2 regions of the Mesorhizobium sp. P2_B5 genome follow, and region 1 is predicted to be linked to the other one. Evidence: predicted binding sites of a transcription regulator. Region 1 holds the regulator's gene; the other holds the start of a gene.
What was found. Region 1 encodes LexA, which represses DNA repair genes until DNA is damaged. Its sites were predicted from a motif close to TGTTCNNNNTGTGTTCNG; they were not measured.
Positions count from the first base shown of each region.

Region 2: a site for LexA is predicted at 1,676-1,693, ahead of AC1D1N_RS01280 (helicase-related protein). Genes of this name have one in related genera too.

Region 1 covers NZ_JBFUDJ010000003.1:221,647-225,838, forward strand. Annotated here, with positions in the region: gene moaC (cyclic pyranopterin monophosphate synthase MoaC) at 1-203, shown strand, start outside; gene AC1D1N_RS13750 (molybdopterin molybdotransferase MoeA) at 203-1,408, shown strand; gene lexA (transcriptional repressor LexA) at 1,526-2,278, shown strand; gene AC1D1N_RS13760 (ComEC/Rec2 family competence protein) at 2,285-4,192, opposite strand, start outside.
Region 2 covers NZ_JBFUDJ010000001.1:242,977-247,168, forward strand. Annotated here, with positions in the region: gene AC1D1N_RS01270 (acetyl-CoA C-acetyltransferase) at 1-299, shown strand, start outside; gene phbB (acetoacetyl-CoA reductase) at 426-1,151, shown strand; gene AC1D1N_RS01280 (helicase-related protein) at 1,859-4,192, shown strand, end outside.

The sequences.
Region 1 (4,192 bases):
CGCTGCCCGGCCTCAGGGTCACCGCGCTCGCCCGCGTCACCGGCAAGACCGGGGTCGAAATGGAAGCGCTGACCGCGGCCTCGGTGGCATGCCTGACTATCTACGACATGGCCAAGGCGGCCGATCGCGCCATGGTGATTTCCGGCATAAGGCTGGTGGAGAAGACCGGCGGCAAGTCCGGCGACTACAAGGCGGGCGCCTGATGGCGCTGGTTCCGGTGGCCGAGGCGCTGGAGCGCCTGCTGGAAGGCGCTGCGGCGCTGCCGGGTGAAAGCATCGCCCTGGCGGATGCGGCCGGCCGGGTGCTGGCGGAACCTGTCGTGGCGCTGCGCACCCAGCCGCCCTTCAACGCGTCCGCCATGGACGGCTATGCCGCGCGGGCACAGGATGTGGCATCCGCCCCGGCGCGGCTTTCGGTGATCGGCATGGCGCCCGCAGGACGCGGCTTTGACGGCACGGTCGGCAAGGCTGAGGCCGTGCGCATCTTCACGGGCGCGCCGCTGCCTGAAGGCGTCGACACCATCGTCATCCAGGAGAATGTCCGCGACCTTGGCAATGGCCATATCGAGGTCACCGAGCCGACCGCAAAAGACCGTAACATCCGCCGCCGTGGTCTGGATTTTGCACAAGGCGACGTCCTGCTGGAAAAAGGCCGCGAGCTCGATCCGGCAGCACTCTCGCTGGCGGCATCGGCCAATCACCCGACCCTGAACGTGGTGCAACGGCCGCTGGTGGCCATCATCGCAACCGGCGACGAGTTGCTGCCGCCGGGCAGTGCGCTTGGCCCCGACCAGATCATCTCGTCCAACGCCTATGGCGTCGCGGCAGCCGCGCAGTCGGTCGGCGCGCGCGCGCTCGATCTCGGTATCGCGGCCGACCGCAAGGAAGCGATCGCAGCACTGGTGAAAAAGGCTGTCGCGGCAAAGGCGGACGTCATCGTCACGCTCGGCGGCGCTTCGGTCGGCGACCACGACCTCGTGCATGACGTGCTGACCGGCGAAGGCATGAAGCTCGATTTCTGGAAGCTCGCAATGCGCCCGGGCAAGCCGCTGATGTTCGGGCGTCTCGGCGACATCAGGTGCATCGGCCTGCCCGGTAATCCCGTGGCGAGCCTGGTCTGTTCGCAGCTGTTTTTGAAGCCGCTTTTGGCGCAGCTCGGCGGCCGCACGTACCGGCAGGACATCCGCCCGGCGCAGCTTGGCGCCGCGATGCCGGCCAATGATCTGAGGCAAGACTATGTGCGCGCCGTGGTGAGCGAAGAAACCGGCGCACGGGTGGCGACGCCGTTCGGCATCCAGGATTCCTCGATGCTGAGAATGCTGGCCGACGCAAACGGCTTGATCGTGCGCGAGCCCTTCGCTCCGGCCGCCGCCGCGGGTGCCGCCTGCAGCGTCCTGATGTTACGCTGAACAAAACGTCAACACATTCATTAAACTTTAAAAGGTTGCGGAACACAACTGGAACAGATAGTGTTTGTTCTGGGTTTGTTTTTTCCGATTCTGGTTTCAGAACCCGTGGGAGCCGCGATGCTGACGCGCAAACAACATGAACTTCTGATGTTCATCCATGAACGCCTGAAGGAGAGCGGAATCCCGCCGTCTTTCGACGAGATGAAGGAGGCGCTCGACCTCGCGTCCAAGTCCGGCATTCACCGCCTGATCACGGCGCTTGAGGAGCGCGGCTTCATTCGCCGGCTGCCGAACAGGGCGCGTGCACTGGAAGTGCTGCGGCTGCCCGACTCGATCGCACCCGGCCTCAATGCGGCGAAGAAGTTCTCGCCGAGCATCATCCAGGGCAGCCTCGGTCAAGGCGGTCAGGGGCAAGGCGGTCTCGGCCGCCAGATCAAGCCGGCCTCCTCGTCTCGTTCGATGTCGGCCGGCAATGACGACGCCGTTTCTGCGGTGTCGATCCCGGTGATGGGCCGCATCGCCGCCGGTGTGCCGATCGACGCCATCCAGCACCAGACGCATTCGATCTCGGTGCCGCCGGACATGATCATGGGCGGCGAACACTACGCACTTGAGGTCAAGGGTGACTCGATGATTGAGGCCGGCATTTTCGACGGCGACACGGTCATCATCCGCAATGCCGATACGGCGAGCCCTGGCGAGATCGTGGTGGCGCTGGTCGATGAAGAGGAAGCGACGTTGAAGCGCTTCCGCCGCAAGGGCGCCTCGATCGCGCTGGAAGCCGCCAACCCGGCCTACGAAACCCGCATCTTCGGGCCGGACAGGGTCAAGGTGCAGGGCAAGCTGGTCGGCCTGATCCGGCGCTACTGAGGCGGCTTACTTTTCGCGCTGCTGGTAAGGCGGCAGACCGCGTGCTTCGCGTGAGAAGCGGCGTTGCTCGTGCCAGGGACGATAGGGTTTGTCGACGGCGAAACGGATCATTGGCGCTGTCGCGGCCGATTGTGGGTCGAAGAAGACGGCGGCACTGCCATCGCGGGCAAGTTGCTTCTTGGTCACGACCAGCACCAGCGGGTCGCGGCACGGATTGTAGGCAGTGGCGTCGTCGATGACGATCAGGCTCGCGAAAGCGCAGGCTGGCCGCGCTGTGTTGCGGTCTTTTGCCAGCGCGATGATGGCTCCGGTCAGGTGCCGGGCAATGCAGAGATTGCCTGTGCAATAGAAAGGCGAGCCTGGCGGCAGGTCGAGCGGGTCTAGATCGAACCGCGTGTCCGTTGCCTCGAAAATCTCAGGCGGGATTATGGTTTCGGCCCTCAGCGCGCGTTTCCAGTTGTCTGTGGTGAATTCGTTGGAGCGTTCGCGATTGAGGGCGAGCTCGCCGCCTCCGATCGGCACGGCCACCAGGTGCGCATCCTCGGAGATGAGCACATCGGGCGTGCGCACCTGTGGCACAGTCAACAGGCCGGCCAGCGCAAAAGGCACGGCCGCCAGCCTCAGCCAGGTGGTGGCCATGGTGGCGATGACGAGCGCGACCGCCACCAGCAGCACCGAGCGGATAGAGATCAGGCCGACGGCATCGACCGGCGAACGTTCGGAAATCCAGGCGCAGATGGCGATCATCGCCGCCAGGCCCTTGCCCATCAAATAAAGGAACGGTCCATCGGCGCCGAACGGCATGGCCAGCGCGCTGAGCACGGCGAAGGGCATGACGATCAACGACACAATCGGCATCACGGCCAGATTTGCGAGCAGGCTGAGTGGCGACACGCGCTGAAAATGCCAGATGGCAAACAGCAAAGTGGCGCTGCCCGCGATGATCGATGTCATGGCGAGGCCGCCCATGGCCAGCAGGAATTTTCGCGACAGAAAGCCGACGAACGAGCGCCTTGCGGGCGGCGTTCTCACCTTGTCGGCGCGGTAGTCGGCCCAGCCGGCATAGGCGCCGACAAGGGCGGCGGTGGCGGCAAACGACATCTGGAAACTCGGGCCGACAACCTCATGCGGCGACACCAGGATGACGGCGATGGCCGAGATCGCCAGATTGCGCATGGTCAGCGCTGCGCGATCAAACAGCACCGCGACAAGCATGACCGCCAGCATAATGAAGCTGCGCTCGGCGGCAACCACGATGCCTGAAATGACGAGATAGGCGGCGATGGAAACAAGCGCCGCGGCGGCGGCATATTTCTTGACAGGCCGGCGCGAGGAGAAATCGGGAAACAGCGCGAAGGCGCCGCGCAACAATGCCATGATGGTGCCGGCGACCAGCGCCATGTGCAGGCCGGAAATGGAGATGATGTGGTAGATGCCAGTGCGCCGCATAGCCTCGTTGACCTCGTCCGGAATGCCGGCGCGAACGCCGACAATGAGCGCCGCGGCAATCTCGCCTTCGGCGCCGCCGATCTTGCCCCTGATATGGTCGGCAATGTTTTCGCGCGCATTCTCGATTGCCGAAGAGAGCCGTGCGGTCAGCGGCGGCGGGCCCTGCGAAGCAATGGTTTTCGGATTGCCGAGAAAGAAGCCGCTGCCGCCGATCCCGGCGAAATAGCTGTCGAAGGAGAAATCGTAGCTCTCCGGTCGCACCGGACCCGTCGGCGGCAACAGTCTGGCATAGCCGGTGATGAGGGAGCCGGCGGTCATATCGGCCGGAATCCCACGCGCCGAGAGCCTGACCCGCTCCGGCGCGTAGTGCAGCTTTGGGTGAGCGGTGGAAACAATGTCGAGCGTCAGCCTGACGCGGCCGTTTTCCATCTCCTCAAGGCTGACGACGCGTCCGGTCAGCCGTGT
Region 2 (4,192 bases), on a different contig from region 1:
CCGCTTCGAAGCGGGCGCTGGAGAAGGCCGGCTGGTCGGTCAAGGATCTCGACCTTGTCGAGGCCAATGAGGCCTTCGCCGCGCAGGCCTGTGCTGTCAACAAGGGCATGGGCTGGGATCCGTCGATCGTCAACGTCAATGGCGGGGCGATTGCCATCGGCCATCCGATCGGCGCCTCCGGCGCGCGCGTCTTCAACACGCTGGTTTTCGAGATGCGCCGCCGCGGCGCCAAGAAGGGCCTCGCCACGCTCTGCATCGGCGGCGGCATGGGCGTCGCCTTGTGCGTGGAAGCGCTGTGAAAAGAGTGAATGGTGAATAGGCAATGGTGAATGGTCGAAGGCGGCACATCGCTCGCCATTCACCATTCACTATTGACCATTCACCAAATTGACCATTCACCAAAAACTTTAGGGAGGAGGAACTTCATGACCAAAGTAGCGCTCGTCACCGGTGGATCACGCGGCATCGGCGCCGCCATTTCGATCGGCCTGAAGAATGCGGGTTACACGGTTGCCGCCAACTATGCCGGCAATGACGAGGCTGCGGGGAAGTTCAGCGGGGAAACCGGCATTAAGACCTACAAATGGTCGGTCGCCGACTACGATGCCTGCGCCGCCGGGATCAAACAGGTCGAGGCCGATCTCGGCCCGGTCTCGGTGCTGGTCAACAATGCCGGCATCACCCGCGACGCCATGTTCCACAGACTGACGCGCGAGCAGTGGAAAGAAGTCATCGACACCAACCTCTCCGGCGTCTTCAACATGACGCATCCGCTGTGGGGCGGCATGCGCGACCGCAAGTTCGGCCGCGTCATCACCATCTCCTCGATCAACGGCCAGAAGGGCCAGGCCGGCCAGGTCAACTATTCCGCCGCCAAGGCCGGCGACATCGGCTTCTCCAAGGCGCTTGCCCAGGAAGGCGCTCGCGCGGGCATCACCGTCAACGTCATCTGCCCCGGCTACATCGCCACCGAGATGGTCAAAGCGATCGACGAGAAGGTGCTCAACGAGCGCATCCTGCCGCAGATCCCGGTCGGCCGCCTCGGCGAACCGGAAGAGATCGCGCGCTGCGTCGTCTTCCTCGCCTCCGAGGACGCCGGCTTCATCACCGGCTCGACCATCACCGCCAATGGCGGCCAGTACTTCGCCTGAGCGACAGCATTTCGCCTGAGAGAAAAAACGGGCCGGCTCGCGCCCGTTTTTTCGTCGTCGACAGGCAACGCTCTCAGGCTTCCATGTCGGCACTGCCCCGTTCCGGCACGCAAAGATTAACGGCGCCGGCTCAGGCTGTGTGAAACCCGCTTCACAAGCTGTGAATTCTCGGTGGGCAAGCTGTGGATAACACAACATATTGGGGTGAACAAATCGGGAAAACCCGCCCATCGCTGATTCGTCGCCGATTCGTTCCGGCTTTGACCGAAACGTTAATGGCGAAGGCCGAAAAGCTCTGCCAAATGGTTAAAGCTGGTTAAGAAAAGATAATAATTTCATAACCTTGGCCAACGACAGCTGAGCAGTGGCCATTCTTCGCTGGCGAAGGTTAATGGCAAAGCCCGCCCTGCATGAATCGGGCCAGTTCAATGGATTCAGCATGTGGTGAGACTCCCGGTCGCAAAATCCACATGTAGCCGTGAACAAAAGCTGAATCTGCTGGAGTCACTGATTCGTAGCCGATTCGTTCCAGACTCGTTCCAACTGTTAATCGGGAGCGAATCCGGACCTCGAACGAGACTCCCGAACTGACGGCCGGAACATTCCGCTTTCGCTTCGCGCCCGAAATCCCTATGTGTCGCGTGTCATACGCGCCATGCGAGGCGCGCTCCCGACAACACGATGCAGAAAGCCTCATTTCCGGGCCGATGAACATCCAGCCGAAACACACCGAGCCGCTGATCCTGTCGGGCCGCGACGTGACCGCCGTGCTGGGTCCGACCAACACCGGCAAGACCCATCTCGCCATCGAGCGCATGGTCGCGCATGAGAGTGGCATCATCGGCCTGCCGCTGCGGCTGCTGGCGCGAGAAGTCTACGCCCGCGTCTGCGAAAAGGTCGGCGCCCACAAGGTGGCGCTGATCACCGGCGAGGAAAAAATCCAGCCGCCCGGCGCGAAATATTCGGTCTGTACCGTCGAGGCCATGCCGCGCGAGACCGACGCCGCCTTCGTCGCCATCGACGAGGTGCAGCTTGCCGGCGACCTCGAACGCGGCCACATCTTCACCGATCGCATCCTGCATCTGCGCGGCCGCCAGGAAACGCTGCTGCTTGGTGCCGCCACCATGCATGGCATTCTGCAGCGCCTGCTGAAGGGCGTTTCGGTGGTGACGCGGCCGCGGCTGTCGCACCTCGCCTATGCCGGCTCGAAGAAATTGACCCGCCTGCCGCGTCGCACCGCCATCGTCGCCTTCTCCGCCGACGAGGTCTACGCCATCGGCGAACTGATCCGCCGCCAGCAGGGCGGCGCTGCCGTCGTGCTCGGCGCCCTCAGCCCACGCACCCGCAACGCCCAGGTGGCAATGTTCCAGGCGGGCGACGTCGATTATCTCGTTGCCACCGACGCCATCGGCATGGGTCTCAACCTCGATCTCGACCATGTCGCCTTTGCCCAGAACCGCAAATTCGACGGCTACCAGTACCGCAATCTGACAGCGGCCGAGCTCGGCCAGATTGCCGGCCGCGCCGGCCGGCATTTGCGTGACGGCACATTCGGCGTCACCGGCCAGGTCGATCCGCTGGACGAGGAACTGGTCAAGCGCATCGAGGGTCATGAGTTCGACCCGGTGAAGGTACTGCAGTGGCGCACCGCGCATTTCGATTTCGCCAGCCTCGACGCACTGAAGCGCTCGATCGAGATCAATGCGCCGGTCGAAGGCCTGACGCGGGCGCTGCCGGCGGTCGATGCGCAGGCGCTCGAGCATCTCTCCCGCGACGAGGACATCCGCGCGCTCGCCACCAATGCCAAGCGCGTGGCGCTGCTGTGGGAAGCCTGTGCCTTGCCGGACTACCGCAAGATCGCGCCGGCCCAGCACTCCGACCTCATCGCCTCGATCTACACAGACCTCGCCAAACACGGCCATGTCGACGAGAACTACATGGCCGAGCAGGTGCGCCGGGCTGATACGACCGAAGGCGATATCGACACGCTGTCGCACCGTATTGCCCAGATCCGCACCTGGACATTTGTGTCCAACCGGCCCGGCTGGCTGGCCGATCAGGCACACTGGCAGGAAAAGACGCGCGAAATCGAAGACAGATTGTCGGATGCGCTGCATGAGCGGTTGACGAAACGGTTTGTAGACCGCAGGACTTCCGTCCTCATGCGGCGCCTTAGAGAAAATACAATGCCTGAAGCCGAAATCAGTCCTACCGGAACCGTCCTTGTCGAAGGCCATCATGTCGGCGAGTTGCAAGGGTTCCGCTTCACCGCCGACCAGAGCGCCGGCGGCGAAGACGCCAAGGCCGTGCGCACGGCGGCGCAAAAGGCGCTTGCCGCTGAGTTCGAGGCGCGCGCCGAACGCTTCGGCGCCTGCGCCAATGGCGACCTGGCGCTCGGCTCCGACGGCACGCTGCGCTGGATCGGCGCGCCGATCGGCACGCTGGTTGCCGGCGAGGACGCGCTGAAGCCGCGCCTGGTGCTTTTGGCAGACGAGCAGCTGACCGGCCCCGCCCGCGACAAGGTTGCTGCGCGCGCCGAGCGTTTCGTCAATTTCCAGATCGAGTCGCTGCTGAAGCCGCTGGTCGACTTGAAGAATGCCGAGCAGATCACCGGCATCGGCCGTGGCATCGCCTTCCAGCTCGTCGAGCATTTCGGCCTCATCAACCGCCGCGACATCGCCGAAGAGATGAAGTCGCTCGACCAGGAGGGACGCGCTGCCCTGCGCCGGCTCGGTGTGCGTTTTGGCGCCTACCACGTCTTCGTGCCGGCGCTGATCAAGCCCGCACCCGCCGGCCTGATTACGCTTTTGTGGGCGCTGAAGAATGACGGCAAGGACAAGCCCGGCTTCGGCGACGTGGTGCACGCGCTGGCCTCCGGCCGCACCTCGGTGGTCATCGACCCGGCTTTCGACAAGACCTTCTACAAGCTCGCCGGCTACCGCAATCTCGGCCGCCGCGCTGTGCGCATCGACATTCTGGAACGGCTGGCCGACCTGATCCGCCCCGCGACCAACTGGAAGCCCGGCCTTGGCCAGCGCCCG